Regions from separate parts of the Providencia sp. Marseille-Q8014 genome, predicted to be linked through region 2. Evidence: predicted binding sites of a transcription regulator. Region 2 holds the regulator's gene; each other region holds the start of a gene.
The links. Region 2 encodes PurR, which represses purine synthesis genes. Its sites were predicted from a motif close to CANGCAAACGTTTGCNTG; they were not measured.
Positions count from the first base shown of each region.

Region 1: glyA (serine hydroxymethyltransferase) is a predicted target of PurR. The motif match lies at 3,463-3,480, and genes of this name have one in related genera.
Region 3: cvpA (colicin V production protein) is a predicted target of PurR. The motif match lies at 4,488-4,505, and genes of this name have one in related genera.
Region 4: purH (bifunctional phosphoribosylaminoimidazolecarboxamide formyltransferase/IMP cyclohydrolase) is a predicted target of PurR. The motif match lies at 5,930-5,947, and genes of this name have one in related genera.

Region 1 is NZ_CBCOPT010000001.1:1,622,552-1,630,907, reverse strand. It holds gene suhB (inositol-1-monophosphatase) at 1-625, shown strand, start outside; gene ACWPW6_RS07090 (3-phenylpropionate MFS transporter) at 872-2,023, opposite strand; gene glyA (serine hydroxymethyltransferase) at 2,104-3,357, opposite strand; partial or broken gene hmpA (NO-inducible flavohemoprotein) at 3,707-4,909, shown strand; gene glnB (nitrogen regulatory protein P-II) at 5,355-5,693, opposite strand; gene ACWPW6_RS07070 (NAD+ synthase) at 5,706-7,328, opposite strand; gene glrR (two-component system response regulator GlrR) at 7,447-8,356, opposite strand, start outside.
Region 2 is NZ_CBCOPT010000001.1:2,514,684-2,523,039, forward strand. It holds gene rnt (ribonuclease T) at 1-513, shown strand, start outside; gene ACWPW6_RS11045 (Grx4 family monothiol glutaredoxin) at 620-967, opposite strand; gene sodB (superoxide dismutase [Fe]) at 1,471-2,049, shown strand; gene cydH (cytochrome bd-I oxidase subunit CydH) at 2,127-2,210, opposite strand; gene purR (HTH-type transcriptional repressor PurR) at 2,492-3,517, shown strand; gene punR (DNA-binding transcriptional activator PunR) at 3,518-4,423, opposite strand; gene punC (purine nucleoside transporter PunC) at 4,547-5,767, shown strand; gene cfa (cyclopropane fatty acyl phospholipid synthase) at 6,130-7,278, shown strand; gene ACWPW6_RS11080 (helix-turn-helix transcriptional regulator) at 7,437-8,192, shown strand; gene ACWPW6_RS11085 (putative quinol monooxygenase) at 8,220-8,356, shown strand, end outside.
Region 3 is NZ_CBCOPT010000001.1:1,757,979-1,766,334, reverse strand. It holds gene ACWPW6_RS07695 (methyltransferase family protein) at 1-50, shown strand, start outside; gene ACWPW6_RS07690 (UbiX family flavin prenyltransferase) at 164-736, opposite strand; gene ACWPW6_RS07685 (YwqG family protein) at 810-1,634, opposite strand; gene purF (amidophosphoribosyltransferase) at 2,398-3,915, opposite strand; gene cvpA (colicin V production protein) at 3,930-4,433, opposite strand; gene dedD (cell division protein DedD) at 4,613-5,287, opposite strand; gene folC (bifunctional tetrahydrofolate synthase/dihydrofolate synthase) at 5,293-6,582, opposite strand; gene accD (acetyl-CoA carboxylase, carboxyltransferase subunit beta) at 6,575-7,558, opposite strand; gene ACWPW6_RS07655 (DedA family protein) at 7,711-8,356, opposite strand, start outside.
Region 4 is NZ_CBCOPT010000001.1:437,192-445,547, reverse strand. It holds gene ACWPW6_RS01930 (hypothetical protein) at 1-82, shown strand, start outside; rRNA gene rrf (5S ribosomal RNA) at 89-204, opposite strand; rRNA gene ACWPW6_RS01920 (23S ribosomal RNA) at 324-3,229, opposite strand; tRNA gene ACWPW6_RS01915 (tRNA-Glu) at 3,581-3,656, opposite strand; rRNA gene ACWPW6_RS01910 (16S ribosomal RNA) at 3,791-5,330, opposite strand; gene purH (bifunctional phosphoribosylaminoimidazolecarboxamide formyltransferase/IMP cyclohydrolase) at 6,140-7,729, shown strand; gene purD (phosphoribosylamine--glycine ligase) at 7,749-8,356, shown strand, end outside.

The sequences.
Region 1 (8,356 bases), 890 kb from region 2:
AGAGCACACCATCATTACTGAAGAGAGTGGTGAATTACTCGGTAAAGAAGATGATATTCAATGGGTAATTGATCCACTGGATGGTACGACAAACTTCACCAAACGCTTCCCACATTTTTCTGTATCTATCGCTGTTCGTGTTAAAGGCCGTACTGAAGTTGCAGTGGTTTACGATCCAATGCGTAATGAGTTATTTAGCGCTGTTCGTGGCCAAGGTGCACAATTAAACGGTTATCGTCTGCGTGGTGCTGATGCTCGCGAATTAGATGGGGCAATCGTTGCTACTGGTTTCCCTTTCAAACAAAAACAACATTCCGTTGTGTTCATGAATATCATGAGCAAAATGTTTGATAGCTGTGCTGACTTCCGCCGTACAGGTTCAGCAGCCTTAGACTTATGCTATGTCGCCGCTGGCCGTGTTGATGCCTACTATGAAATTGGTTTGAAACCTTGGGATTTCTTGGGTGGTGAGCTAATTATGCGTGAAGCAGGCGGCATCATGACTGACTTCGTAGGTAACCATAACTATTTAGCTTCAGGTAACATTGTTGCGGGTAGCCCACGCATCGTGAAAGATATTTTGTCTGTTATGCGTGAAGAGCTGTCAGAAGCATTAAAACGTTGATCGCGTTGTCGTATCATGATGAAAAAGACGTTGAGCATCGCTCAACGTCTTTCATTTATAGCAAAGTCTAAAGTCATACTCACTATTTTCTTGCCTTTCCTCTCATCATCCCCAAATCGCACTCGTGTTGATTAGTCGACGGTATAATGGCCCTAGCATCCTGAGTAGTGAGTTCATGCACAGATACTTTCTCATCACAGTATATTCTGTTATCAATATGGCTCGAATATACCTAAGTGTATGATTCTATGAGTGTGCAGCGATTTTTGGTCGTATAAACAAAGCTGGAATTGCCAAAAGAGCCATTAAATAAAAGACAATGCCATGCTGATCGGGAACCCGTTCATAAATAGCCCCCACCATGACAGTGATAATCGCTAACCCTCCCCCCGTGGCTAATGCCGAATAAACACCTTGTAATGGAATAATTTCATTCTCTTTGCGCGCACTAATAAAACGCATTGCCGCCAAATGACATACCGTGAAAGTACCGCTGTGCAATATTTGAACGATAATGAGAATAGGTAATGAAGTGAAAGCCCCCATGAGTCCCCAACGGATAATTCCACTCACAGCAGAGAGTAAAAGTAAGTTACGCGAGCTCCAGCGGCGAAATAACTTCTTGCTCAACATAAAAACAATCACTTCAGCCACAACGCCAAGCGCCCATAATCGACCTATCACAACATCTGAGTAGCCAGCCTCTTTCCAAAATAACGAAGCATAACCATAGTATGCTGCATGAGCACCTTGCAGTAAGGTGACGCAAATTAAAAACTTAACGACATTTTTATCGGCAATAAGTTGCTTAAAAGACACCTTATCTTCATCTGCAACCATCGGGGCGCCTTTAGGCATGATGGCGGGTTTTAACATCGTCGTGAGTAATAACGCTAAACAGCTAATAATTAAGGCCGCCATAATTGATTTATGACCTAATATATCAGCAAAATAGCCCATAACTATCGAGCCAATAATAAAAGCAATGGAGCCCCAAAGCCTAATTTGTCCATAATCGAATGGAAATTGTTTTTGCCATGTTCCCGCTAATGAGTCACCGAGTGGCACCAATGGTGCAAAAAATAAATTAAATCCAACCATGACAAAAAATAGCCATGCCCAATGGGAGCCAAACGCAAAAGCGACAGAGAATAACAACGATAATGCCGCCAATATTCTTAATGCATTAATGAGGCTTGATGGATCCTTTACCATCGGTGTAATGAACATTGCACCAAGGAAACGTGCAGCGAGTCCAACCCCCAACAGTATCCCGCTCATTTCAGCATCAATTCCCTCCCCCTGTAACCATATAGGCCAGAATGGTAGAAAAATACTGTAAGCGAAAAAATAGGTAAAATAATCAATCGCCAGCCAGCGAGTTGATGGGATTACCATTATTCCTCCTTTTTTCAATGCAAAAAACCCGCTTTTACCAACGTGTAGAAGCGGGTTTAAAAAATTAAATTAATTTAATTTTATGCGTAAACTGGGTATTTTGCGCAAATATTCAATACTTTTTGTTTGGTACTTTCAATGGTCGCTTCATCATTGAGGTTATCCAGAACATCACACATCCAGCCCGCCAGCTCACGCGCATCCGCTTCATTAAAACCACGGCGCGTAATGGCTGGTGTACCTACACGAATACCAGAGGTAACAAATGGACTCTTAGGATCGTTAGGAACACTGTTTTTGTTCACCGTGATATTCGCACGACCCAATGCTGCGTCTGCATCTTTACCTGTGATATCTTTATCAACCAAATCAACTAAGAATAGGTGATTTTCAGTACCGCCAGACACTACTTTATAGCCGCGTTGCTGGAAAATTTCTACCATTGCCTTCGCATTTTTAGCAACTTGCTGTTGATACGTTTTAAATTCAGGCTCCATCGCTTCTTTCAGTGCTACCGCTTTACCCGCAATCACATGCATTAGCGGACCACCTTGAGAACCAGGGAATACTGCGGAGTTTAGTTTTTTATACAGCTCTTCATCACCACCCTTCGCTAAGATTAAGCCACCACGTGGACCCGCCAAGGTTTTGTGTGTTGTTGTCGTTACGATGTGTGCATGAGGAACAGGGTTAGGATACACACCTGCTGCAATTAGACCCGCTACGTGAGCCATATCAACAAATAGGTAAGCATTGATGCTATCTGCGATTTCACGCATTTTAGCCCAATCAACAATGCCTGAATAAGCAGAGAAACCACCGATGATCATTTTTGGCTTATGTTTCTGAGCTTGTGCTTTGATGTCTTCATAGTCGATTTTACCGCTTTCATCGATACCATAAGGAACGATGTTATACAGCTTACCGGAGAAGTTAACTGGTGAGCCATGCGTTAAGTGACCACCGTGCGCCAAGTTCATACCTAATACGGTATCACCGGGTTGCAGTAACGCCATATAAACAGCTGCGTTAGCCTGTGAACCTGAGTGAGGCTGTACGTTTGCATAGTCTGCACCAAACAGCGCTTTTGCACGGTCGATTGCTAGCTGCTCAACCACGTCAACATACTCACACCCACCATAATAACGCTTACCCGGATAACCTTCGGCATATTTATTTGTTAGCTGAGATCCTTGAGCCTGCATAACTCGTGGACTGGTATAGTTTTCTGAAGCAATTAATTCAATATGTTCTTCTTGACGTTGAACTTCTTTCTCCATTGCTTCCCACAGTTGTGGATCATAATCTGCAATATTCATTTCACGCTTTAACATTCGCTTCTCCTGCCTCAGCCATTCAATAAGTTGATAACAAAACTATCGCAATAGCACACAGTGTAAACTCTTTTTCTTCAGGGTGATAGCCCTAAAGAAAAAATATACGCAAACGTTTGCATATATTTTAATTGCCCTAAAAAGAGTTCGGTTGTATCGAGATAAAATCAGTCATATTCACACTGTAAAAACATTAAATACTGTTTTTTTCTATCTGATTTTATAAAGCCTCTATTTTTCAACTCTTTTTGTAATAGACCTATTTACATTGTGTATTAAAAGTTATAAGTTGTATTGAAAATGCATGTTATAAAAATTCATCTTCTAATGAAATTATTTCAGGAGAACCTGTATGCTAGACAGCCAAACTATCGCCATTGTTAAATCAACCATTCCAGCCATTGCTGCGACAGGACCAAAATTAACGGCTCACTTCTATGAAAGAATGTTCAAGCAACATCCTGAGCTAAAAGATATTTTTAACATGACGCATCAAAGTAACGGTTCACAGCGCGAGGCGTTATTTAATGCTGTTTGTGCTTATGCAACACACATTGAAACCCCAGAAGCGTTAATTTCTGCGGTAGAAAAAATCGCGCAAAAACATGCAAGTTTAAACATCAAACCTGAACATTACCCAATTGTTGGCGAAAACTTACTGGCCGCTATTGATGAATTACTCAGCCCAGGCCAAGAAGTCCTTGATGCGTGGGGTAAAGCCTATGGTGTTCTCGCTGATATTTTTATCCACCGTGAAGCGGAGATTTATCGTCAAAATGCCGATAAAGTCGGTGGTTGGGAAGGCTTACGTGAATTCCGAGTTGCCGCTAAACAAGCACAAAGTGATGTCATCACGAGTTTTGAATTTTTACCTGTCGATGGTCAACCTGTCGCTGATTATCGTCCGGGGCAATATATTACCCTCTATATCAATGATGATAGTTTGGCCAATCAAGAGATCCGCCAATATTCACTCACGACCGCACCAAATGGTCGCAGCTATCGTATTGCTGTAAAACGAGAAGATAAAGGTATTGTTTCTAACCATATCCATCAAAATCTCAATGAAGGTGATATTGTTTACTTAGCGCCACCATGTGGCGATTTCTTCATTGATATTGATAATAAAACCCCAGTCACGTTAATTTCTGCGGGGGTCGGCTTAACACCAATGTTGAGTATGCTCAATCAGTTAACAAAAGAAGGCCATGAGGCACAAATCAATTGGCTACACGCAGCGGAAAATGGTGCGGTTCATGCGTTCCAGCATGAAGTTAACAAGCATTTAACTCATCATCAAAACAGTCACTCTGCGGTATGGTTTAATCAGCCTCGTTCAGAAGATAAGCAAGGTTTCGACTATCAATTCAGTGGATTGATGGATCTTTCACAAGTAAAAGAGTGGCTTGTAGAGCCGAATATGCACTTCTATTTTTGTGGCCCCGTTGGTTTTATGCAATACATTGGTAAGCAATTGATTGAAATGGGGATATCTGAAGATAATATTCATTATGAGTGTTTTGGCCCTCACAAAGTCCTATCCTTAAACTAATTTAAAATTTAGCGGTAATGGTTTCGCATATTAAACACTGTTCTAATCCCATTCCTGTGTTTATGCCATTACCGCCTTTTATCAAACCAGCGATATCTTTTACTGCTTGACAGATTAACCTTCCCTTCCCCACACTCAATCCCCTCTACCATTATTTTCCTGAGCGTTGGCTTCGATAAAACAGGGGTGATGTATCGCTAAATAGCCATAAAAAAGAGCTGTGCGAGCACACACAAAACCAGCTCAATGGCAGAAATCACGAGTTACACAATGAGGGATTGATACAACGATAATAGGGCTTCGAGAGCGTTACAACGCCTGAAAAATATAATGCTTCCGCGGGATATTGATGGTGCGGATCCCTAAGAACATACACAAGTATGTCACTAGGGCCCGCAAAAGAAGAGCACAAGGTGATGACACAAAATAAGATGAGGGTTGCTGATTAAATCGCTTCCTCGTCTTGCTCCCCTGTTCTAATTCGGATAACACGAGCAACATCATAGACAAAAATTTTGCCGTCACCAATCTTGCCTGTTTGAGCCGTTTGCATGATCGTTTCGACACAGTTTTCAACGATGTCATCAGGCACAACGATCTCAATTTTAACTTTTGGCAAGAAATCCACCATATATTCTGCGCCACGGTATAATTCAGTATGGCCTTTTTGACGACCAAAACCTTTCACTTCGGTTACCGTCATACCAGTAATCCCAACTTCAGCTAAGGCTTCTCGGACATCATCCAGTTTGAAAGGTTTTATAATTGCATCAATTTTTTTCATAAATAGTTCCTGTTATGACCAATTTTTACGGCCAAAACCCGACGTGATTGGATAACGACGATCTTTCCCGAAGTTACGCACCGTAATGCGAGGCCCAACAGGTGCTTGGCGGCGTTTATATTCATTAATATCGACAAGGCGCACAACGCGACGCACAATCGCCTCATCAAAACCTTGTTCAATCAGTTGTGCGACAGAATAATCTTTTTCTACATAGCCTTCCAGCAATGCATCTAAAATATCATAAGGTGGTAAGCTATCTTGGTCGAGTTGCCCCGGCGCTAATTCCGCTGAAGGTGGTCTATCGATCACGCGTTGTGGGATCGCTGGAGACACGGTATTACGGTATTGTGCTAGCTCGAAAACTAATGTTTTTGGCACATCTTTTAGCACATCAAAACCACCCGCCATATCACCATATAAAGTCGAATAACCAACAGCAGATTCACTCTTATTACTGGTTGTCAGCACTAAACGGCGACGTTTATTTGACATTGCCATCAAAATAACTGCACGACAACGCGCTTGTAAGTTTTCTTCTGTGGTATCGACTTGCGTTCCTTCAAACATTGGTTGAAGCTGTGCCATAAAAGCATCAAACATAGGCTCAATTGACACAATATCAAATTCAACTCCCAGCAGTTCAGCTTGCTCTTTCGCATCATGAATGCTCATTTCTGACGTGTAACGAAATGGCATCATGACGGCTTGAACACGCTCCTGACCAATTGCATCCACTGCAATCGCAACGGTAAGACCTGAATCGATCCCGCCCGATAAGCCAAGTATCGCGCCATTAAAACCATTTTTATTAATATAGTCACGAGTTGCCATAACGAGTGCTTGATAAACCTGAGCAACAGGCGACAATACAGGAGGTAACTTTTCCATAGGCACGATGCTGAGTTCGTTGAACTGGCAGTTCACCACTTGTTCTTCGAATTCCATGAGTTGATGAGTCATATCACCATTACTGGCCAAAACCTTAGACGCGCCGTCAAAAATCAGTTCATCCTGACCGCCAACTTGGTTCAAATAGACAATTGGCAGCTGTGTGCGTTGGCAATGAGCGACCAGCAAATCACTACGAATATGTTCTTTATGACGATCATAGGGAGATGCGTTAATCGTTAATAATAACTCAGCGCCAGCTTGTTTAATGGCATCAACAGGGGCATCGAACCAAATATCTTCACAAATGAGTAAGCCTATGCGATAACCTTTAAAATCGATAACAGCGGATTTATTGCCCGCGGAAAAATAACGCGGTTCATCAAAGACACCATAATTTGGTAATTCTTGCTTAAAATAACGCGTTAATAACTTTCCTTGATAGAAAAAAGAGAGTGCATTATACATTTGACCCGCTTCATTCCAGGGATGACCAACAATAATGGCGGTTTCAGTACTCGCATTTTGTAAACGTTCTAATTGCACTAAACAGCGCTGGTTAAAATCGGAGCGAAATAGCAGATCCTCTGGGGGGTATCCCGTGAGTGATAGCTCAGAGAACATCACAATGTCAGCAATATCTTTTTGTTTCTCAAAAACCTGCAACATACGATCGCAGTTACCTTCAATATCACCCACTAACCAATTTAATTGAGCTAATGAAATATTAAGCTTACGGCTCATAAGGTATTTATTCTCCCGAGCATTTATATTGATACCTTCATTCACTCTTAGCCGTGACTCGTTTACGGCGACTATGTCTTGAGTCACTTAACAGGATAAATGTAGACTATGTTATTCATTATTCTTTGAAGTCATTCGCTTCTAAATCGTGACGAGCCAATAACTTATAAAACTCTGTACGGTTTCTTCCCGCCATACGAGCCGCTTGAGTGACATTACCTTTCGTCATTTGCAGTAACTTGCGTAAATAGTTCAATTCGAATTGGTTACGCGCTTCAACAAAGGTTGGCAATGCCGTATTTTCACCTTGTAAAGCTTGGCTCACTAATGCTTCACTAATAACAGGTGTTGTCGTCAACGCAACACATTGTTCGATTACGTTAACTAATTGACGCACGTTACCCGGCCAGCTGGCTGACATTAAGCATTTCATTGCCTCGGTAGAAAAACTACGTACAAACGGTTTATGCCTTGATGCCGATTCACGTAATAAATGATTCGCCAAAATAGGGATATCTTCTGCTCTTTCGTTCAGTGCAGGTATCCGTAAGTTCACGACATTCAAACGATAATAGAGGTCTTCCCGAAATTCATTTTTTTCCATGGCTTTAGGCAAATTACGATGGGTAGCAGAAATAATCCGCACATCGATGTCTAAGTCACGGTTACTCCCTAATGGCCGTACTTTACGCTCTTGTAACACACGCAGTAATTTCACCTGTAAAGGCATTGGCATATCACCTATTTCATCAAGAAATAAGGTGCCTCCACTCGCTGCAAAAAATAGCCCTTCACGGCTACTCACAGCACCTGTAAATGCCCCTTTTGCATGACCAAAGAGTTCTGACTCTAATAACTGTTCAGGTAAAGCACCACAGTTGATAGCAATGAATGGCTTATTCGCCCGAGGACTGGCCTTGTGAATGGCTTGCGCGAGGACTTCTTTACCTGTACCACTTTGCCCATTAATTAATACGCTGACATCCGATTGTGCCACCATATGGGCTTGTTCTAGCAGCCGAATCATC
Region 2 (8,356 bases):
TTAAAAATGGATAAAGACGGCTGGTTATCCCCTGATGAGACCTTACATTTTCATGTAGAACCCTTTGAGGGAGCAAATTTAGAACCAACAGCTTTAGCCTTCACCGGCATTGATCCCACTAACCCATTACGTGGTGCAGTTAGTGAATACGACGCTTTGCACGCTATTTTTAAAATGGTACGCAAAGGGATGAAAGCTACCGATTGTAATCGAGCCATTATTGTTGCTCATAATGCGACATTCGATCATAGTTTTGTCATGAATGCAGCTGAACGTGCAGGCTTAAAACGTAATCCATTCCACCCATTTGCCACATTCGATACTGCGGCATTAAGTGGTCTGGTTTTCGGACAAACGATTTTAGCGAAAGCTTGTGTGACAGCGGGTATTCCATTTGATGGCAAGCAAGCTCACGGGGCCTTATATGATACGAATCGTACCGCACTGTTGTTCTGTGAATTAGTAAATAAATGGAAAAAGCTAGGTGGTTGGCCACTCGCAGAGCAAGAGTAACCCCGCCCCCTTAAGCCCCTTAAGATACAAAAAAACCGCATTAGCTTAACCTATGGGGCTAATACGGTTTTTTAGATTTACTCGGCGTTCTTAACTAAGCAGATACTTACTCCGCACGAGTCTCATCCGCAGAGCGATACTTATCAGCAGTTTCTTTAATCAGTGACTGGAGTTCACCGCGCTGATACATTTCCATGATGATATCGCAACCGCCTACTAGCTCACCATCAACCCATAATTGTGGGAAAGTTGGCCAATTAGCGTATTTTGGTAGTTCTGCACGAATATCTGGATTTTGCAGAATATCGACATAAGCGAAACGTTCACCACAAGCAGATAAAGCTTGAACTGCCTGAGCAGAAAAACCACAGCTAGGGAGCTTAGGAGAGCCTTTCATGTACAGAAGGATTGGGTTTTCTTTAATTTGGCGCTCGATTCTTTCAATTGTCGTCATTTTTACTTCCTTAGAACATGGGTGCTGATTTGCAGTCAGTCGCCATCGTCAGCCATTTTCTCAACGATGGCGACTAAGCTAGAATATTTGACCGGAATGTTAAAACGTGATTGTTTCATACAATATGCCAGTTTTACAGGGGTATTACTATAGCACTCCAAGCTGGAAAAAGGGATTTTTTCTAGAATCCCGTTTTAAGTTACACGAACTTCCTTCAGCAAGGCAGAAAAGCGCGATCTTAAACTCTATTGATTAAGATAATTATCTCTATGATTTTAAGGTGTTTTTGTTGAAAAAATTTGGTAATATATGACGCAGAATATCCATGCCTATAACTCGGCAAGCATCTCATGCTATTATTAATCTATTAAAGAATAAGCAAGACCGCATGAACGTTCGGTTCGTGTATAACTCATAGCAAGATATACGTATTAAATTATTTGCTCACTTTTATGAGCACCACACCCATATGTGTTGTTTTAAACGCAAACAAGGAGTACGCAATGTCATTTGAACTTCCCGCTCTACCTTATGCTAAAAATGCGCTAGAACCTTATATCTCGGAAGAAACCTTAGAGTATCACTATGGTAAACACCATAATACCTATGTTGTTAATCTCAACAATTTAGTCAAAGGTACGGCTTTCGAAGGTAAATCACTGGAAGAGATCATCAAGACTTCAGATGCGGGTATTTTTAATAACGCCGCACAGGTTTGGAACCATACTTTTTACTGGCACTGCTTAGCACCAAATGCGGGTGGAGAACCAACCGGTAAAGTTGCTGAAGCCATTAATAAAGCTTTTGGTTCTTTCGCTGAATTCAAACAACAGTTCACAGATGCTGCGATTAAAAATTTCGGTGCCGGTTGGACTTGGCTGGTTCAAAAAACCGATGGCAGCTTAGCTATTGTGAATACATCAAATGCGGCAACCCCTATCTCTGGTGATGATAAACCTATCCTCACTGTCGATATTTGGGAACACGCTTATTACATTGATTACCGTAATGCGCGCCCTAAATACCTAGAGAACTTCTGGGCCTTAGTCAACTGGAAATTCGTTGAAGAAAACCTCGCTTAATCATTTTCTTTAGAGAATAGCTAAAGGGCGAGTCAATACTCGCCCTTCTTAATTTCACCTTTAATTAAACAGTAAAATTAAAAAATATGTACTGCAAAAGCAATGATCACAGCCAAAGAACCTAACGCTGCTAATAGTCCAAATTTAAAATCTGTATCCATGAGTCCCTCTCATCATAACGAACAGTTAACCAGCAAAATAACCATAACTTATACATGGTTAAATAAGTATGACATGACGATTTATAAAAACCAGTGTCTATATCACAGGTTATAACATCAATTATTTCTTTTGTTTTTGCGCTAGATCAGACAAAATCGATAACTAATCGCTAAATTATTGCCAGTTAAGGCACTATGCCTCAATATGTAGGTAATATTAGGTAATTTTTTAATAAGAATTCATAACAAGACCGATTATTGGTCAGGAGTTTTTTTTTCCCATGGCAACGATTAAAGATGTGGCGAAGCGCGCTGGCGTCTCCACCACAACCGTATCCCATGTAATAAACAAAACGCGCTTCGTAGCTGATGATACTAAAGCGGCTGTTTGGGCTGCGATAAAAGAACTCAACTATTCACCGAGTGCTGTTGCTCGTAGTTTGAAAGTTAATCATACAAAATCAATTGGCCTACTCGCGACATCAAGTGAGGCGCCTTATTTTGCTGAAGTGATTGAGTCAGTCGAGAATAGTTGCTATGAGAAAGGTTATACCCTTATTTTATGTAACTCTCATAATAACTTAGGTAAGCAACAAGCTTACTTACAAATGCTTGCGCAAAAGCGTGTTGATGGGCTACTCGTCATGTGTTCTGAATATCCCGATAAACTAATCCATATGCTGGAAGATTATCGCAATATTCCTATGGTCGTCATGGACTGGGGCACTTCCCGTGGTGATTTTACCGACAGTATCATTGATAACTCTTTTCATGGCGGTTACCTCGCAGGTCGTTATTTAATTGATCGTGGTCACCGTGACATCGGCGTGATCCCTGGCTCTTTAGAACGCAACACCGGTATTGGTCGACTGACGGGTTTTAAAAAAGCCATGGAAGAAGCGAAAGTGACTTTACGTGATGAATGGATCGTGCAAGGCGACTTTGAACCAGAATCTGGTTATAAAGCAATGATGCAGATCTTAAGCAATAAGCAAAAACCTACTGCCGTGTTCTGTGGCGGTGACATTATGGCGATGGGCGCAATTTGCGCTGCGGATGAGATGGGATTGCGTGTTCCTCAAGACATTTCTATCATTGGCTATGATAATGTGCGCAATGCGCGTTATTTTACTCCCGCGTTGACGACTATCCACCAGCCTAAAGAGCGTCTAGGCCAGATGGCATTCGCTATGCTGCTTGATCGTATTGTGAACAAGCGCGAAGATGCACAAACGATTGAAGTCCATCCTCGCCTAGTTGAGCGTCGTTCTGTTGCTGACGGACCATTTATTGACTACCGTCGTTAATTAAGGCGCTAACCATTCGGCGTTGAGTGTTTCACTATCCCCAAGATATTCAAGTAACCAACTCAACGCCGGTGATGTATTCTTTTCCACCCACGTTAAACAGCAAGGACTCGGAGGGAATGGCTGAGATAGCTGCAATTGGGCTAATTTCCCCTCATCACAAAAGGGCTTTGCTCGGTGCTCAGGTACCATGCCAACACATAAGCCATTAACAAGACATGTCATACCATTTTCCCAAAAAGGCACCACTAAACGCCGCTGATTATCTAATGCCCATGTATCTCTTTTCGGCAAGTTACGTGAGGTATCTTCAAGGCATAAACTTGGGTATTCGCGCATTTGATCGTCTGTCAATTTTCCTTTTAGCTGTGCCAGAGGATGGTTTGGACTGGCCACACAACGCCATGACATAAACCCCATATCACGAAAACTATAACGCTCTCCGATGGGTGAAGCGCGCGTCGCACCAATCGCAACATCAACACGCCCATCGGCGAGTGCATCCCATACGCCGTTAAACACTTCAGGATGAATATATAATTCGATATCAGGAAAATGACGATAGAAATCTAAGATCAGTTGCTCTGTTCGCTGAGGTTTGACAATACAATCTACCGCGATACTAAACTGCCCTCGCCAACCATTTGCTGCCTGTTGACATTGGTGACGCGTTTGTATCATTTTTTTGATAACGGAGCGACTTTGCTTGATGAAAATCTCCCCTGCCTCAGTTAAGGCAACATCGCGGTGACGACGTTCAAAGATAGGTACAGCAAGCCATTCCTCTACTTGCTTAACCGTATAGCTAATTGCAGAAGGAACACGATGCAGTTCTTCCGCAGCGCCACTAAAACTTCCCGTTCTTGCAACGGCATCAATAACTTCTAGAGCATGAGCTGACCACATAATGATACCCTTCAAAAATTTTGATAGCAGATTCCAAATATTACCGTTTCACAATGTAAAAATACAACCTATAAAATAGAGTCTCTGTTAACAATTATGTAAATTCTGGATAAGTAAGCTTCCATGACAAATTCTGCGACAAAAAACTCCCCAGGCTTTATGCTTTACCTTGCTGGTTTGAGTATGCTTGGTTTTTTAGCCATCGATATGTACCTGCCTGCATTTGGTTCAATGCAAACGGCATTAAACACTTCTGAAGGTGCGATTAGTGCTTCTTTGAGCATTTTCTTAGCTGGTTTTGCCTTTGCACAACTTTTGTGGGGGCCATTATCTGACAAACTGGGACGCAAACCGATATTGATCGCAGGTTTATCGTTATTCATTGTGAGCTGTTTAGGCATTTTATGGGTAACGGATGCGACTCAACTCCTTATTTTGCGTTTTTTACAGGCGGTTGGCGTCTGTAGTGCGGCTGTGCTCTGGCAAGCTCTGGTCATTGACCGCTATGATGCTGCGAGCACTCAAAAAGTCTTTGCTTCGATTATGCCTTTAGTGGCTCTTTCTCCGGCTTTAGCACCGTTATTAGGTGCATGGGTTCTTGAACATTATAATTGGGAAATTATTTTTATTGTCTTAATGGCTGTTGGTATTTTATTGTTAATTCCAACCCTGTTATTGAAAAAGAATCCTTCAAAAGACATGACGGTGGATTCCCATGACCAAGAATCTATTTCGTTTTTAAAACTACTGGGTTCACGTATCTATAGTGGTAACGTGTTAGTCTACGCTTCATGTAGTGCGGGTTTTTTTGCTTGGTTAACAGGTTCACCATTTATTTTAAGAAATATGGGTTTTAACCCTGCTGATATTGGTTTGAGCTACATCCCACAAACGCTAGCATTTATTATTGGTGGCTATGGCTGCCGTTTTCTATTAATCAAAATTCGTGCTGAAGTATTATTTCCATTACTGTTGGTCGGTTATGCGGTGAGCATGTCGATACTCTTTTTGATGGCGATATACACAACACCGAGCCTCACCATGATCTTAATTCCATTCTGTTTTATGGCAGCAATGAATGGGGCGTCTTATCCAATCGCGGTGTCAAAAGCACTCAATACCTATCCACAGGCTAGCGGTAAAGCCGCTGCATTACAAAATGCTTTGCAACTTGGTTTATGTTTTTTAGCCAGTTTATTGGTTTCAGCGTTACCTTTCGATCCTTTATTATCGACAACCGGTGTCATGGCGGTGACCATCATACCGATGGTTATTGGTTATTTTATGCAATATACAAAAGATTGCACCAAACAGACTAATGAAAGAACAAGTTATCAGAATTAACAACCTGTTAACTCATCAGCCACTGCTTTGTCGTGGCTGATTTCCTCAAAAAACCCTCTTCCGACCATCTTTCTATGATTATCCACACCTTATCTGATACTCTAATTCAGTGTTATCGCTTAAAATTCTCCTTTTTTACCAAAAGTGACATTTTTCGCCATTGTTAAATAAAATTATCACTTCTATACTCGGATAATACTTAGTCCGAAGTGATTTTTGAGTTAATACGATATTCATGGTTTAAACTCAGGGCGCGACGGTATAAATGCGTTCCTGTCTTTGTGAAGCAATTCTTCGCAATCCTACACCTTCAGCAAGCTGAAATTCTATCTCAAAAACCTTCATCTCAAGTTGGAGAGCATATGAGCACTTGTGTAGATGAAACCAAAACTAAAGTTTCTAATTGGCAAAGAATCGCAGAATCTTTATTAAATCAAGCTGGAATTGAAATAAACGGCTCTAGACCGTTCGACATCCAAATACATAATACTGATTTTTATAAAAGGGTTCTGCAAAAAGGTTCTCTCGGTCTAGGCGAGAGTTACATGGACGGTTGGTGGGACTGTGAACGCTTGGATATCTTTTTTTATAAAGTTTTAAAAGCCAAGCTTGATACAAAGCTGCCAAATAACCTCACAGATATCATGAAAATCGCCATGGCGCGCCTACGAAATTTGCAAACAGAGAAACGCTCTTGGATTGTTGGGGAAGAACATTATGATTTGGGAAATGATCTTTTTACCCTAATGCTAGATCCTTATATGCAATATTCTTGTGGCTATTGGAATCATGCAACGACACTTGAGCAAGCACAAGAAAATAAATTAGATTTAATCTGTCGCAAATTGCAAATTGAGCCGGGTATGCGTCTGTTAGATATTGGATGCGGATGGGGTGGCCTAAGTGCTTATGCTGCACGCCATTATGGCGCATCTGTTACCGGTGTTACCATTTCTAAAGAACAACAAAAATTGGCTCAAGAACGTTGCGCTGGCCTAGATGTTAATATTATCTTGCAAGACTATCGCGAACTAAATGATAAATTCGATCGTATCGTTTCTGTCGGTATGTTCGAACATGTTGGACCTAAAAATTATGCAACCTATTTTGATGTAGCACGCCGCAATATTAAAGACGATGGCTTATTTTTGTTACATACCATTGGCTCTAATAAAAATAAGGTAAATGTCGACTCATGGATCGGTAAATATATATTCCCCAATGGCGTACTTCCTTCCATTCAAAATATAGGTCAATCCAGTGAAGGAAAATTTGTCATGGAAGATTGGCATAATTTTGGTGCTGATTATGACAAAACGCTCATGGCTTGGTATGAGCGCTTTTTAAATAGCTGGCCTGAATTAAGCGAGAATTATACGCCTCGCTTTAAACGTATGTTTAGCTATTATTTAAATTCCTGTGCTGGTGCTTTTCGAGCCAGAGATATTCAGCTATGGCAAATTCTCTGGAGCCCCAATGGGGTCAGCGGCGGAATGAGAGTACCACGTTAATTAACCAAGCGAGTATTCTTTAAAACCGTCGTTAAGGCTCTATTATTGAGAAAAAATCTCTTGATAGAGCCTTAATTTCGTCGTGAGTATTAATTTATTAGTCTTTCGACTAAAAAACGTTATTATATGTTATCTTAATAACTCTTTACGTATAGACTATGCTCAAACAGTATTATCCACCAGCTGAATTGAATGGTTTTATTAGCTCCATCTTAATTTTTAAAAAATTTACTAAACCCATTAAAATTTTTCCTGGTACTGGCGCTGAGATTTGGATTTCCACCAAAGAGTTACATTTATCAACAGCACACCAACAACAAGTTAGCCAATATCAACTTGTCATTCCCCGAGTCGAGACATTTACAGCAAAACCGAATCAAGGAAAATTAATTATATTACGTGTGCGTCATGATGCGGTGCGTTTTTTACTGCCTCAACGTACCTTAGCTTATACGGATAATCCCACCTCGCTTGAGAGCATATGGTCAGAACCTTGGTATCAAAACTTAATCAATGCTTCTTTTAAAGAGCTATTAGAATGTTTTACTGTGACTAAGGCCTCAAAACAGCATCAATTAGTCGATGATATATTGGCTATTCTCTATCGCCATCCAAACAAAAAGATTAACGATATTGCCGATGAAATGGGATATAGTGCACGTTTTATCCAAAAAGAATTTGTCAAAGAATATGGGATCACGCCTAAAAGATATCAGATAAATTGCCGTTTAGAACAATTACTTAAAAGCATGCTTCACGAGCAAGATACCTATCGTTGGCTGGAAACAGGCTATTATGATCAGTCTCACTTTTACCGTGATTTTAAGCGTTATTTTACCATGACCCCGTCCGCCTTCTTAAAGTCCAGCTATTCGTTTTTTTACAATACAAAAGCCAAGTACCCTTTAAGATAGTTCTCAATACACATTAAGGAGAACGGAATGAGTATTGTTGTATATGCACAAATCACGACGGAAAATAAGGATGGGTATTTAACCAAGGATATTATCAAAAATTTAGCTAAATTAAGTCGACGTGAACAAGGGTGTATCAAATACGACCTCTTCACTAAAGATGA
Region 3 (8,356 bases), 760 kb from region 2:
AAAAAGTCCCCAAAATCATTCCAAAATTATCGAAAAATCACTATAAATAAACTTGAACAATATGAATTTAATGATGCTATAAATAAGCCTATCACCTAGCATCATCGCTCAACATGATAATGAAGCTTATTGATGAAATATCAACCTCAATAAGCTTTAGTGATTATTTTGCGCCTTGCCAACGGGTAAAGAGCTCTTGTTCTAATTCAATATCAAATTGATCAAGAATGCGATTAACCGTTTGGTCTACAATATCAAGAATCGTTTGCGGTTGATGATAAAAAGCGGGCATTGGAGGCATGATCACCGCCCCCATTTCAGCAGCTTGAACCAGTAGTCGTAAATGCCCTAAATGTAACGGCGTTTCACGAACGCCTAATACTAACTTTTTACCTTCTTTTAATACGACATCGGCAGCTCGTGTCACTAGCGTATCAGTATAGCTATGAACAATACCTGAAAGTGTTTTCATGGTACATGGCATAATCACCATACCTGCTGTACGAAAAGAGCCCGATGAAATCGCCGCGGCAATATCGCGGCTATCGTAATTATGGTCAGCCAGTTGTTGAACCTCTTTGACTGTATAGCGAGTTTCTAGTGATAATGTTTGGCGGGCAGCAGCACTCATCACTAAATGTGTTTCCACATTTTTAACAGGTTTTAGCACCTCTAATAGCCTAACGCCATAAATTGCACCACTTGCCCCTGTCAATCCAATGATTAGCTTCTTCATCCTGCTCCCCGTACGATTCATGTTTATCCATGCTAATAGTAGCAATTATCGCAACGAAAAGCCTCTAAATCTATCAACCACAATCCCAGTTATATACCACTTTACTGAAATCTTTATTTTTTAAATCATCCGGATGAATAAAGAAGTTACCGACACCGATATCTCCCCACAGAATGCCGGTCTCATAATCACTGTCTATTTGCAGTAATAGGACATAATCTTGAATTTCTTCACGATATTCCCTTGGGTCAGTTTGAGTAAAAAATGGGTAACCCCCAAGGCGATGGCCGTTAGAGCCAAAGTATTCATTATATGGCTCTAACCATTCATCGTAAAAATCTTCACCTGCAAACTGCTCTTCATAATCATATAGATTATCAACACCTAACACTTTGCGGCCAAACTGAAAATCTTCCGAACTTATATATTGCGTAGATGGCGTAAATTCGATACTAAATTGCCCTTCAATCGGAGAGTAATACTCATCGTTATAAGCCGATTCAATTGCAGAAAAGTCTTGTTGCAGTTGTGAAGCGTCTTCAATGATATTTTCCCAATAGATAACGCGAAAATCTTTTTGAGCTTGTAGATCATCAAAGTCTGCACCATACAAGTCATCACCACCAATAAAAAACTGCAACAGCCCTGTTTTTGGGTAGTGTTCAAGTGGAGGTATTTGTGCAAAGTTGATTTGCGCTAACAGCTTTAGAGGAACGCCATGACTATCAACGGGAAAATCTGTTCCTACAGGCAAATAAGGTACTCCGCCGATACGACTTTCCCATAAAATGGGATTCTCGACTGACGTTAAAGACATATCCAATGTCGGCTTTTTTGTCGCGGTAATGTTAGCTAAAAAAGGTTTTAATACATCTGGTAAGGCGGTTAAATCCGTCATGAAGAGTTCCTTAAACACATAAGTAATTCGATTAAAATACCCCATCTCGCCAAAGCCTCCATCGGATATAACTGGAAATCTTAATCGTGATTAACTTATCGGTTGCAACAACACATTATTTTTCACGCGAACAACCATATTCATCACTCCATCCTTCGGAAGCCAATGTCTTTTCTTTTGATTTAATATTCTGACTTTGACTGATCGGTTATTAATGTTTATAGCATTACAGCCCAGTGGTGCATCTGTTGAGTCCGCTATTTATCAAGGATGGCTTCCCATTATCGTCATACTCTTGAGCTGATTTAAGGGGCTTAATCATTGGTTTAAGTAGCTCCATCACTCATTGCCATTATATTCCCTCCTCGACTTTATTAGAGGGAATGATTCTCGCTTCTGTAGCAGGCAATACGGGGAGTATTTATGTTTTTCTTGCACTGTGCCTCTACATACAGCTAGCCTCTTGACCTTTGAGCATCGCTTTCGCGTCAGGCCGTTCCCCTTAGGCAAGCCGTGTATCAATTCACCCTTGGAGGATCATTACCGACCCGTTGAAACAGAAGGCACAAGCTAAATGGTGTTCAGCAGATTTCTCGCTGGCATTTATGAATGAGAACATGGCACTGCCTTTGTTTATTCATGTTGTTTACTGAGTTATTTAAACACGGGTAATACCACTGACCAAATGTTGACACTATGATTTTTCTCATAAAAAAAACCAGCCATAATACAATCGGCTGGTTTCTTATTAACCTAGAAATAATTAACCTTCGTTGTAAATTTCTAAATTTTCAATTTCGTTTTGATCTTTAATTTTTAACTCGTCATCTTTACGTAGATTCTCAAGATAATCTAAGTAGCTTTGATCGATATCTTTTGTGACATAAATACCATCAAACACTGAACATTCAAATTCATTGATTTCCGGATTTTCTTCACGAACAGCAGCAATAAGGTCGCTAAGATCTTGGAAAATTAACCCATCAGCACCAATTAATTTACGGATCTCATCAACTTCACGACCATGAGCAATTAACTCATTTGCATTTGGCATATCAATACCATACACATTTGGGAAACGAACTTCTGGCGCCGCAGAGGCAAAATAAACATTTTTTGCCCCCGCCTCACGTGCGAGTTCAACAATTTGCTCGGAAGTCGTACCACGAACGATTGAGTCATCAACTAATAATACGTTTTTATCACGAAATTCAGCACGATTTGCATTCAGTTTACGACGAACTGATTTACGGCGCTCTTGCTGACCTGGCATGATAAAAGTACGACCAACATAACGGTTTTTCACAAAACCTTGGCGGTATGGCTTATCTAGGATATGAGCGATTTCTAAGGCAATATCACAAGATGTTTCAGGAATTGGGATGACGACATCAATTTGCAAATCTTCCCACTCACGCGCAATTTTCGCGCCAAGCTTTTGCCCCATGCGTAACCTAGCATTATAAACCGATATTTTATCGATAAATGAATCTGGGCGAGCAAAGTAGACATACTCAAATAAGCAGGGGGTTAATTGAGGGTTTTCTGCACATTGGCGCGTATACAACTGCCCTTGTTCTGTCACATAAACCGCTTCACCAGGTGCTACATCACGTAAGAATTCAAAGCCTAACGTATCAAGAGCAACACTTTCTGAAGCAACCATGTACTCTTGCGCGCCATTTTCTAATACGCGACGTCCTAAGACCAATGGGCGGATACCATAAGGGTCACGAAACGCTAACATTCCATGGCCAATAATCAGTGCAACACAAGCGTATGCCCCACGTAATCTTTTATGCATCTCTGCAACCGCAGTGAAAACATTATCTGGCTCCAATGGAAAATGATCGAAGCGATCCAATTCATAAGCCAAGATATTCAATAGGATCTCAGAATCTGAGGTGGTGTTAACATGGCGACGAGCGGTTTCAAATAAACGGCGCGTAAGTTCATGCGCATTTGTCAGATTACCATTATGAGCAAGGGTGATACCAAAAGGCGAGTTCACATAGAAGGGCTGTGCTTCCGATGCGCTCGAGCTTCCTGCGGTTGGATAACGTACATGACCAATACCCATACAACCTTGTAGTCGAAGCATATGCCGCGTTTCAAAAACATCTTTTACGAGGCCATTCGCTTTACGTAAACGAATATTATTTTTGCCATCAATGGTAGCAATCCCTGCTGCATCTTGCCCACGGTGCTGTAACACCGTTAAAGCATCATAAATTGATTGGTTGACCGGTGTTACACCGGCGATACCGACAATACCGCACATTTAGTCTTTCCTCATCAGCCAGACGGAGAAATATTCTCCGGTAGGAAACTTGACGCATTTTGCAGGTAGTCAAAAAACCACCTGATTATATGACTGAACTGCGGAATAAGTTCTGAACGTTGCCAATCCTCACTTTGAGGTAAAGGTGTAAAAGTATCGAGAAAAAAGAGTAATGCCGATACAATCAATACCCCACGCAACGCTCCGAAGCAGATCCCCAGAACACGATCTGTACCCGATAAGCCAGTTTTTTGAACTAGAGAACTAATTACATAGTTAACTACTGCCCCGACAATTAATGTAGCAATAAACAAGGCAGCGATAGCGATGCCATTTCTCACGAGTACATCCTCAAAGCGTGTAAAATATTCCGCCAAATAAGGATAAAAAGTACTCGCAACAAAAAATGCACAGCCCCATGTAACCAGCGATAACGCCTCTCGAACAAACCCACGGATCAGGCTTACCAGTGCCGAGAAGCCAATGATGGCAATAATTGCGTAATCTAACCAGACCATATCTTATTCCAAAATTCGCACCCACGGCAGTGGCTGGAGTGCATTCTAACAGAAAACGAAAACGTTTGCGTAACCAATTTACATACAATTTAAAAAAACCAACAGCGAAAAGAAAAATTCTTCTTCGCCGCTGTAATTGATTAAAAGCTCAAGCTTTTTATGATATTCCTATTTAAGCATCATGGTTTAAAAGCCCTAATCTCACCTTGTAAACCGGTTATTGACCTCAATTCAGGTAAAGCACTTTCTAAACGCTGCCTTGATGCTTCTGGTCCAACAAAGATCCGTGTCAATTGCCCATTAACAGGTCGAGAAGGTACCGTATAAACCTGATATCCTGACAATCTTAATTTAGCGACAATTTCCTCCACTTTTGCAGAATTTTTCAACGCACCCAGTTGTACCACAAACGCTTTGCCTTGCGGTGCCTGAACTTCAGGTGGTGCCTGAACTTCAGGTTTAGGCTCCGGTTTTGGCTTAGGTTCTGGTTTAACTTCAGGTTTCGGCGTTGGTTTCGGCTCAGGCTTTGGCTCCACCTTTATTGGCTGCTCAGCAGGAATAGCCGGCACGTCTTGAGCTGTGGAAGCTGATTGACTTTGTTGTTGCTCCTGCCTTTGCTCAGACAGCGCTTCTGACAACATCGCTTCCGATGCTTCTCCAGATGCGGCATTTTGTGTCAGTGGTGCAATGGCTTCAATATCCTGCTCATCACCCGGTTTCGGTATAATAGGAATGGCCGCAAATTCATTTTCATTATATTTCTTATCACCATCCAGTAACGCCGGTAATACAATGATCCCCGCCGCCACTAATACAATGGCACCGACAAGACGATTCTGAAATTTACTTGCCACTGACTCTATCCTTTTGCTTTTTCTAACAACATCATCACATGTGCGACAGTATGAAACGAACCACAAACAATAATGACATCCTCATCCGTCGCATCAAGACAAGCTTTCGCCCATGCATCATCAACAGAATCAAACACCTGTGGAGATTCAAGATACTGGCTCAACTGTGATGCAGGGGCTCCACGAAACTCCGTCAGCGGTGCCACATACCAATCTGTCACTTGCTCAGATAAACACGCTAATGTGCCTTGAATATCTTTATCGCCAAGCATACCGACGACCGCTCTCACCCTACGCCCTTGCACGGTGGGTAACTGTGCTAAACGCGTAACCAGATAACCTGCCGCATGCGGGTTGTGTGCAACATCCAAAATCATCAAGGGTTTTTCATTAATTATCTGAAAACGCCCAGGCAGCTGTGCTGATTTCAACCCTTCATGTATTGCTTGGTCGGTCATTTTATCGGCCAGTGTGCGATCAATCTCTTTCAAGCAGCAGATAACCCCTAATGCCGTTGCTGCATTCGCTAGCGGTACATTAGGCACAGGTAAATTCGACCACTGGCATTGATGACTGTGCCATGACCAGCTGTTATTTTGCTGTTCGAAGGACCAGTCTTTGCCGCGACGAAACAGAAGAGTTCCTATTTTATCCGCATATTCACCGATAGATTGAGGCATATCCGGTTCGCCAACCACGCCATAACGGCCACCACGAAAGATACCGGCTTTTTCATGACCAATATGTTCTCGGTCTGATCCCAGCCAATCCGTGTGGTCAAGAGCAATACTGGTGATTGCGGTTACGTCTGCATCCACAACATTCGTTGCATCTAATCGCCCACCTAAACCCACTTCCAAAATCACAACATCTAAAGCAGCCTGTTTAAATAGTTTCAGAGCAGCTAACGTGCCGTATTCGAAGTAAGTTATTGAGGTATCGCCTCGGGCGGCTTCAATATCTGCAAATGCGCGGCAAAAATCAGCCTCCGACAGCTCTGCACCTTGAATACGTACCCTCTCAGTATAGCGAACAAGATGTGGTGAACTGTAGACCCCAACTTTCAGGCCTGCTGCCATCAAGATAGATTCAAGCGTATGGCAAGTCGTTCCTTTTCCGTTGGTACCGGTGACGGTGATAACGCGGGGTGCTGGTTGCGTTAATGCCATTTTACGAGCGATTTTTCCAACTCGCTCCAGCCCCATATCGATATTTTGACTGTGCAAGTTTTCTTGATAAGAAAGCCAAGCCTCCAATGGAGACTCGGCATTAGGTATTGAAAATGGATTATTCATCATCTTTTTTATGCTTAGCAGAGTCCTTTACTTGCTCAGGAGCATCGATGACAACATCGTCATTAACGATATCGATTTTCACATCCTTTTCTTCAACGACCAAAGAAACGTCAGAGGTGTTAAAGCTTGGTTTGTTGGTTAACATAGCGAGCACATCTGCTAATGTGTCACGCATTTCAGGACGACGAACAATCATGTCGATCGCCCCTTTCTCTAACAAGAATTCACTACGTTGGAAGCCTTGAGGCAATTTCTCACGAACAGTCTGTTCAATGACACGCGGGCCGGCAAAACCAATCAGCGCTTTAGGTTCTGCGACATTGATATCACCAAGCATCGCTAAACTGGCTGAAACACCGCCCATAGTCGGGTCAGTTAACACTGAAATATAAGGCAAACCACGCTCTTGCATTTTGGCTAAAGCGGCGCTGGTTTTTGCCATTTGCATCAGTGATAACAGTGCTTCTTGCATACGCGCACCGCCACTCGATGAAAAACAAACTAATGGGCAATTATCTTCTAGGGCTTGTTCAACGGCACGAACAAAACGTGCACCTACAACGGAAGCCATAGATCCACCCATAAAGGAAAATTCAAAAGCAGCCGCAACGATTGGCATATCTTTTAACGTTCCTTTCATCACAACGATAGCATCTTTTTCACCGGTCTCTTTTTGAGCCGCCGACAGCCTATCTTTATATTTTTTTGAATCACGGAACTTAAGAACGTCTTTTGGTTCAAGTTCACTACCTAATTCTGTGGTCGAATTTTCATCGAGGAAGGTTTCAAGACGCTGGCGTGCATGAATACGCATGTGATGATCGCATTTAGGGCACACTTGTAGATTACGCTCGAGTTCCGCCCCATACAGGACTTGCCCACAGCTATCACATTTAGTCCAAACACCCTCTGGGATGTTGACTTTGTTTGATTGGGTCAAGTTACCTTTTTTTAATATTTTTTCAATCCAGCTCATTAATGGACCTTTTCGTCTGATTGATTTCTGGCTATTCCGTCAGGGTAACTGTCGTAAAGATTACTCAATTCCTTCAGGTAAAACGCCAGTATGTTATTTTGTGCCATTAAACCACAATGAAACTTCACTGTGGATAAAAACTTTTTAATCCGTTATGGATTACCATTTTTTTGTGCAGTTACACGTTTTTCTTTTGCCGCTTTACGGCGATGACGAATCACTTCAATCACCCCCGGAAGAATTGAGATAAAGATAATAGCCACTATCAATAATTTCAAATTCTGTTGTACGAAGGGTAAGTCACCAAACAGATAACCTGCATAAGTGAATGATAATACCCATAATAACGCACCTGTCACATTATAAAAGGCAAAATGACGATAAGACATTTTTCCCATTCCCGCAACAAATGGTGCAAACGTTCGAACAATAGGCACAAAGCGCGCTAAAATAATGGCTTTACCACCATGCTTTTCATAAAAAGCATGTGTTTTTTCTAAATAAACACGTCGGAAAATTTTCGAATCAGGGTTCTTAAACAATTTTTCGCCGAAAATTCGTCCAATCGTGTAATTAACCGCATCACCAATAATCGCTGCTGTAATCATTAATGCGACCATTAAATGAACATTTAAATCGTTGCTATCGAGTGCAGAAATTGCCCCCGCGACAAAGAGTAGTGAATCCCCAGGCAAGAATGGTGTTACCACTAACCCCGTTTCACAAAATAAGATCAGAAATAAGATACCGTATACCCAAGTTCCATATTCAGCAACTAACTCTGCGAGATGGACATCG
Region 4 (8,356 bases), 2.1 Mb from region 2:
GACAGTAAGGCAGAAGGATGATAAAACGGTATCACATCCCCCAAACGCAAAAAAGCCACCCGATGGGTGGCTTTCTCACTAATTTAATGTCTGGCAGTTCCCTACTCTCACATGGGGAGACCCCACACTACCATCGGCGCTACGGCGTTTCACTGCTGAGTTCGGCATGGGGTCAGGTGGGACCACCGCGCTATTGCCGCCAGACAAATTCGGTTTTCGTTCCCGTTGGCTTACACCAACCAGAACAGCAATCTTGAACAAGCTAATTTCTCGCACTCTGCGTGCGCTTCACAACGTTCTCTCTAAAACACCTTCGGTGTTGTCAGGTTAAGCCTCACGGTTCATTAGTACTGGTTAGCTCAACGTATCGCTACGCTTACACACCCAGCCTATCAACGTCTTAGTCTTAAACGTTCCTTTAGGACCCTTAAAGAGTCAGGGAAGACTCATCTCAAGGCAAGTTTCCCGCTTAGATGCTTTCAGCGGTTATCTCTTCCGCACTTAGCTACCGGGCAGTGCCATTGGCATGACAACCCGAACACCAGTGGTGCGTCCACTCCGGTCCTCTCGTACTAGGAGCAGCCCCTTTCAATCTTCCAACGCCCACGGCAGATAGGGACCGAACTGTCTCACGACGTTCTAAACCCAGCTCGCGTACCACTTTAAATGGCGAACAGCCATACCCTTGGGACCTACTTCAGCCCCAGGATGTGATGAGCCGACATCGAGGTGCCAAACACCGCCGTCGATATGAACTCTTGGGCGGTATCAGCCTGTTATCCCCGGAGTACCTTTTATCCGTTGAGCGATGGCCCTTCCATTCAGAACCACCGGATCACTAAGACCTACTTTCGTACCTGCTCGAGCCGTCACTCTCGCAGTCAAGCTGGCTTATGCCTTTGCACTAACCGCATGATGTCCGACCATGCTTAGCCAACCTTCGTGCTCCTCCGTTACTCTTTGGGAGGAGACCGCCCCAGTCAAACTACCCACCAGACACTGTCCGCACCCCAGATGATGGGGCCACGTTAGAACATCAAACATTAAAGGGTGGTATTTCAAGGTTGGCTCCATGCAGACTGGCGTCCACACTTCAAAGCCTCCCACCTATCCTACACATCAAGGCTCAATGTTCAGTGTCAAGCTATAGTAAAGGTTCACGGGGTCTTTCCGTCTTGCCGCGGGTACACTGCATCTTCACAGCGAGTTCAATTTCACTGAGTCTCGGGTGGAGACAGCCTGGCCATCATTACGCCATTCGTGCAGGTCGGAACTTACCCGACAAGGAATTTCGCTACCTTAGGACCGTTATAGTTACGGCCGCCGTTTACTGGGGCTTCGATCAAGAGCTTCTCCTTACGGATAACCCCATCAATTAACCTTCCAGCACCGGGCAGGCGTCACACCGTATACGTCCACTTTCGTGTTTGCACAGTGCTGTGTTTTTAATAAACAGTTGCAGCCAGCTGGTATCTGCGACTGGCTTCAGCTCCATCCGCGAGGGACTTCACCTAGCGCCAGCGTGCCTTCTCCCGAAGTTACGGCACCATTTTGCCTAGTTCCTTCACCCGAGTTCTCTCAAGCGCCTGAGTATTCTCTACCTGACCACCTGTGTCGGTTTGGGGTACGATTAATGATAATCTAGAGCTTAGAGGCTTTTCCTGGAAGCGGGGCATGAGCTACTTCGCCACCGTAGTGACTCGTCATCAGACCTCAGCATGTAGTGAACCGGATTTGCCTAATTCACCTGCCTACATCCTTAAACCGGGACAACCGTCGCCCGGCCAGCCTAGCCTTCTCCGTCCCCCCATCGCAATTATCACCAGTACAGGAATATTAACCTGTTTCCCATCGACTACGCATTTCTGCCTCGCCTTAGGGGTCGACTCACCCTGCCCCGATTAACGTTGGACAGGAACCCTTGGTCTTCCGGCGTGCGGGTTTTTCACCCGCATTATCGTTACTTATGTCAGCATTCGCACTTCTGATACCTCCAGCATGCCTCGCAGCACACCTTCACAGGCTTACAGAACGCTCCCCTACCCAACAACATCTAAATGTCGCTGCCGCAGCTTCGGTGCATGGTTTAGCCCCGTTACATCTTCCGCGCAGGCCGACTCGACCAGTGAGCTATTACGCTTTCTTTAAATGATGGCTGCTTCTAAGCCAACATCCTGGCTGTCTGAGCCTTCCCACTTCGTTTCCCACTTAACCATGACTTTGGGACCTTAGCTGGCGGTCTGGGTTGTTTCCCTCTTCACGACGAACGTTAGCACCCGCCGTGTGTCTCCCGTGATAACATTCTTCGGTATTCGTAGTTTGCATCGGGTTGGTAAGTCGGGATGACCCCCTAGCCGAAACAGTGCTCTACCCCCGAAGATGAGTTCACGAGGCGCTACCTAAATAGCTTTCGGGGAGAACCAGCTATCTCCCGGTTTGATTGGCCTTTCACCCCCAGCCACAAGTCATCCGCTAATTTTTCAACATTAGTCGGTTCGGTCCTCCAGTTAGTGTTACCCAACCTTCAACCTGCCCATGGCTAGATCACCGGGTTTCGGGTCTATACCCTGCAACTTAATCGCCCAGTTAAGACTCGGTTTCCCTACGGCTCCCCTATACGGTTAACCTTGCTACAGAATATAAGTCGCTGACCCATTATACAAAAGGTACGCAGTCACACCTAAAAGGTGCTCCCACTGCTTGTACGTACACGGTTTCAGGTTCTATTTCACTCCCCTCGCCGGGGTTCTTTTCGCCTTTCCCTCACGGTACTGGTTCACTATCGGTCAATCAGGAGTATTTAGCCTTGGAGGATGGTCCCCCCATATTCAGACAGGATAACACGTGTCCCGCCCTACTCGTCGAGTTCACAACACCAACACCTTCGGATACGGGGCTATCACCCTTTACTGCCGGACTTTCCAGACCGTTCTCCTGATGCTGATGCTGATTAAGACTCTGGGCTGCTCCCCGTTCGCTCGCCGCTACTAGGGGAATCTCGGTTGATTTCTTTTCCTCGAGGTACTGAGATGTTTCAGTTCCCTCGGTTCGCCTCGTTTGACTATGGATTCATCAAACGATAGTGCAACGAATTGCACTGGGTTTCCCCATTCGGACATCGTCGGTTATAGCGGTTCATATCACCTTACCGACGCTTTTCGCAGATTAGCACGTCCTTCATCGCCTCTGATTGCCTAGGCATCCACCGTGTACGCTTAGTCGCTTAACCTCACAACCCGAAGGTGTCTTTTCGTGTCGTTCTGACCGGTAATGGCTGCGCGTGGTGAACTTCTGCGTTGGGCAGTGCTCGCAATGCTCACGTACCCATGTACGCTGCGCTTGCTGTGCGCTGTCCGCCTTGAATTTCACACTGCTCGCTCATTACAGTTGCCATCATGACAAAACAGCATTCGCGTTGAGATTTTTGAGAGACTCTCACATTGTTTAAGCGATAAACAATGTGCGTTGTTTCAATTTTCAGCTTGTTCCAGATTGTTAAAGAGCATAATTGTTAAACTAACTCAGTGAATTAGTTTAATCATTATTGAGGACATCGTCTTTCACTCGATATCGGCGCAATTGGCGTCCCCTAGGGGATTCGAACCCCTGTTACCGCCGTGAAAGGGCGGTGTCCTAGGCCTCTAGACGAAGGGGACACGAAATATTGCACAACCATGTTGTGGCCTATTTCATGCAAGTCTTACCTTTTGGTAAGTCTCCCACGTATAGCCTATTGCTCTACTTTTCATCAGACAATCTGTGTGAACACTTCACAAGAACACTTCAATGGTAAGGAGGTGATCCAACCGCAGGTTCCCCTACGGTTACCTTGTTACGACTTCACCCCAGTCATGGATCACAAAGTGGTAAGCGCCCTCCCGAAGGTTAAGCTACCTACTTCTTTTGCAACCCACTCCCATGGTGTGACGGGCGGTGTGTACAAGGCCCGGGAACGTATTCACCGTAGCATTCTGATCTACGATTACTAGCGATTCCGACTTCATGGAGTCGAGTTGCAGACTCCAATCCGGACTACGACGTACTTTATGAGTTCCGCTTGCTCTCGCGAGGTCGCTTCTCTTTGTATACGCCATTGTAGCACGTGTGTAGCCCTACTCGTAAGGGCCATGATGACTTGACGTCATCCCCACCTTCCTCCGGTTTATCACCGGCAGTCTCCTTTGAGTTCCCGACCGAATCGCTGGCAACAAAGGATAAGGGTTGCGCTCGTTGCGGGACTTAACCCAACATTTCACAACACGAGCTGACGACAGCCATGCAGCACCTGTCTCAGAGTTCCCGAAGGCACTAAAGCATCTCTGCTAAATTCTCTGGATGTCAAGAGTAGGTAAGGTTCTTCGCGTTGCATCGAATTAAACCACATGCTCCACCGCTTGTGCGGGCCCCCGTCAATTCATTTGAGTTTTAACCTTGCGGCCGTACTCCCCAGGCGGTCGATTTAACGCGTTAGCTCCGGAAGCCACGCCTCAAGGGCACAACCTCCAAATCGACATCGTTTACAGCGTGGACTACCAGGGTATCTAATCCTGTTTGCTCCCCACGCTTTCGCACCTGAGCGTCAGTCTTTGTCCAGGGGGCCGCCTTCGCCACCGGTATTCCTCCACATCTCTACGCATTTCACCGCTACACATGGAATTCTACCCCCCTCTACAAGACTCTAGCTGACCAGTCTTAGATGCCATTCCCAGGTTAAGCCCGGGGATTTCACATCTAACTTAATCAACCGCCTGCGTGCGCTTTACGCCCAGTAATTCCGATTAACGCTTGCACCCTCCGTATTACCGCGGCTGCTGGCACGGAGTTAGCCGGTGCTTCTTCTGTCGGTAACGTCAATCGTTGATGATATTAGCATCAACGCCTTCCTCCCGACTGAAAGTACTTTACAACCCTAGGGCCTTCTTCATACACGCGGCATGGCTGCATCAGGCTTGCGCCCATTGTGCAATATTCCCCACTGCTGCCTCCCGTAGGAGTCTGGGCCGTGTCTCAGTCCCAGTGTGGCTGATCATCCTCTCAGACCAGCTAGGGATCGTCGCCTAGGTGAGCCATTACCCCACCTACTAGCTAATCCCATATGGGTTCATCCGATAGCGCAAGGCCCGAAGGTCCCCTGCTTTGCTCCTTAGAGATTATGCGGTATTAGCCACCGTTTCCAGTAGTTATCCCCCTCTATCGGGCAGATCCCCATACATTACTCACCCGTCCGCCGCTCGTCAGCGGGAAGCAAGCTTCCCCTGTTACCGCTCGACTTGCATGTGTTAGGCCTGCCGCCAGCGTTCAATCTGAGCCATGATCAAACTCTTCAATTAAAAGTAGTCTGATGCTCAAAGAATTAAACTGTTTATCAATTCGCTTCTGTTCGGCTAACTTTGTCGGCTTCGCTGCGCTTTCCTCGCCGTACCTCAGTACTGTCTCGGAAATGCTCACTCGCCTTCGCGTTATCCTTCCACAATCGAATTGCACATTGTTAGTTCATATATGAATTAACGTGTTAGTCACTCTTCAAGACTTAAAATCAAATATTTTTTTGATAGTGTCCTGTGAGTGCCCACACAGATTGTCTGATAAATTGTTAAAGAGCGTTGCGACTTTATCTTTCGATATTAACCGTTTAGGTTGTTGTCGCGAGGTGTCGTATACTACGTTTTTCTGTCAGAAAGTCAAGTGATTATTTTCAACTTTTTCTCTCTTTTTCACCTCAGTCATCACGAGGGTTTCTTTTTCAACCTGACCACCGAAGCGGTTTGTCGTGACAACGGATGCGCATTATAGGGAGTCAGGAAATTCTGGCAACTCTTTTTTTCACTTTTTTGTTTGATTGATGCATTCCACAGCAAAACACCCCCTTATACAGTCTTATTCACAATGTTATCCACAATCATAAAAATAATTAAAATATAACGCGCATTACGCAAACGTTTGCGTTACAATTAGCCTGAAAATTCATCGTTGATTTTGTTTTTATGTTCTGAAATTGTTAGTAGGTTATCTCTATCTATTACGATGTTGATGCATTTAAGCGATGGCAACACACAATAGATATATATAAGAAGAGTCATTTTACTCTTTCCACTAACTCTTACGGTTTTATTGCTTTCTTATCCAAGGGATCTATCTCATGCAACAGCTTCGTCCTATTCGTCGTGCCCTTCTCAGTGTTTCTGATAAAACAGGTGTTGTTGAATTCGCTAAGGCGCTTTCTCAGCGAGGTGTTGAACTGCTCTCTACCGGTGGAACCGCAAAACTGCTTGCAGAGTCAGGGTTAAACGTTACCGAAGTTTCAGACTATACGGGGTTCCCTGAAATGATGGATGGGCGAGTAAAAACACTACACCCTAAAGTGCATGGCGGTATTTTAGGCCGCCGAGGTATAGATGATGCTATCATGCAACAGCATGCTATCGAGCCGATAGATATGGTCGTTGTAAATTTATATCCATTCGCACAAACAGTTGCCAAACCTAATTGCACTTTAGAAGATGCTGTTGAGAACATCGATATTGGTGGGCCAACAATGGTTCGCTCTGCGGCTAAAAACCATAAAGATGTCGCGATTGTTGTTAACTGCCTCGATTACGAAAAAATCATAGAAGAACTCGATAATCACGATAATTCATTAAATTGGTCCACACGTTTTGACCTTGCAATTAAAGCATTCGAACATACCGCTGCGTATGACAGCATGATTGCTAACTATTTTGGTGAGCTAGTCGCTCCTTATTATGGTGATACAACACAGCCCTCCGGACGCTTTCCTCGTACCTTGAATTTAAATTTCATTAAAAAACAAGATATGCGCTATGGCGAAAACAGCCATCAAGATGCCGCTTTCTATATAGAAGAAAATCCTCAAGAAGCGTCTATCGCAACAGCGACACAGATCCAAGGCAAGGCATTGTCTTATAATAATATAGCGGACACAGATGCCGCTTTGGAATGCGTAAAATCTTTTGAAGAGCCTGCGTGTGTGATAGTCAAACACGCTAACCCTTGTGGTGTTGCAATCGGTAACAACATCCACGCGGCGTATGAACGTGCATTTAAAACCGATCCAACTTCGGCTTTTGGTGGCATTATCGCATTTAACCGTATGCTAGATAAAACGACCGCCGAAGCCATTATTGAACGTCAATTCGTTGAAGTCATTATCGCGCCAACCGTTGCAGACGATGCGCTTTCTATATTAGCAACAAAGCAAAATGTTCGAGTTCTGACCTGTGGAGAGTGGAATAAACCTATTGCGGGGCTAGATTTCAAACGTGTTAATGGCGGTTTGCTAGTACAAGATCGTGATTTAGGCATGGTTCAGGCCGATGAGCTACGTGTAGTCACAAAACGTCAACCGACTGAACGTGAATTAAAAGATGCTATGTTCTGCTGGAAGGTGGCTAAATTTGTGAAGTCCAATGCGATTGTGTATGCCAAAAACGATATGACAATTGGAATTGGTGCAGGCCAAATGAGTCGAGTCTACTCAGCCAAAATAGCGGGTATCAAAGCCGCCGATGAAGGCTTAGAAGTCGCAGGTTGTGCAATGGCATCCGATGCCTTTTTCCCATTCCGAGATGGTATTGATGCAGCAGCAGCAGTTGGTGTCACTTGCGTGATCCAGCCTGGAGGCTCTATTCGCGATAACGAAGTCATTGATGCCGCTAACGAACATGGTATTGCCATGATTTTCACGAATATGCGTCATTTCCGCCATTAATTTAACGTGGGGTAACAGTATGAATATTTTAATTATTGGTGGTGGCGGCCGCGAACATGCTTTAGCGTGGAAAGCGGCACAATCTCCGCTTGCAGATAAAGTTTATGTCGCTCCAGGTAATGCAGGTACTGCATTAGAACCATCACTGGAAAATGTTGCTATTTCTGCAACTGATATTGATGGTTTATTAACGTTTGCAAAAGAAAAGCAAATTGGCTTAACCATTGTTGGGCCTGAGGCGCCTTTAGTACTTGGGGTGGTTGACGCATTTCAAAAAGCAGGCCTAACCATTTTTGGGCCGACTCAAGGAGCGGCTCAGCTAGAAGGCTCTAAGGCTTTTACTAAGGACTTCTTAGCTCGCCATAATATCCCAACCGCTGCCTATCAAAATTTTACCGAGGTAGAACCAGCATTAGCCTACTTAGATAGAGTCGGTGCCCCTATCGTAATTAAAGCCGATGGACTTGCTGCGGGTAAAGGTGTGATCGTCGCGATGACGCTCGAAGAAGCTAAAGATGCCGTACAGGATATGCTTGCGGGTAATGCATTTGGTGATGCAGGTCATCGTATCGTTATTGAGGAATTCCTTGATGGCGAAGAAGCCAGTTTTATCGTCATGGTGGATGG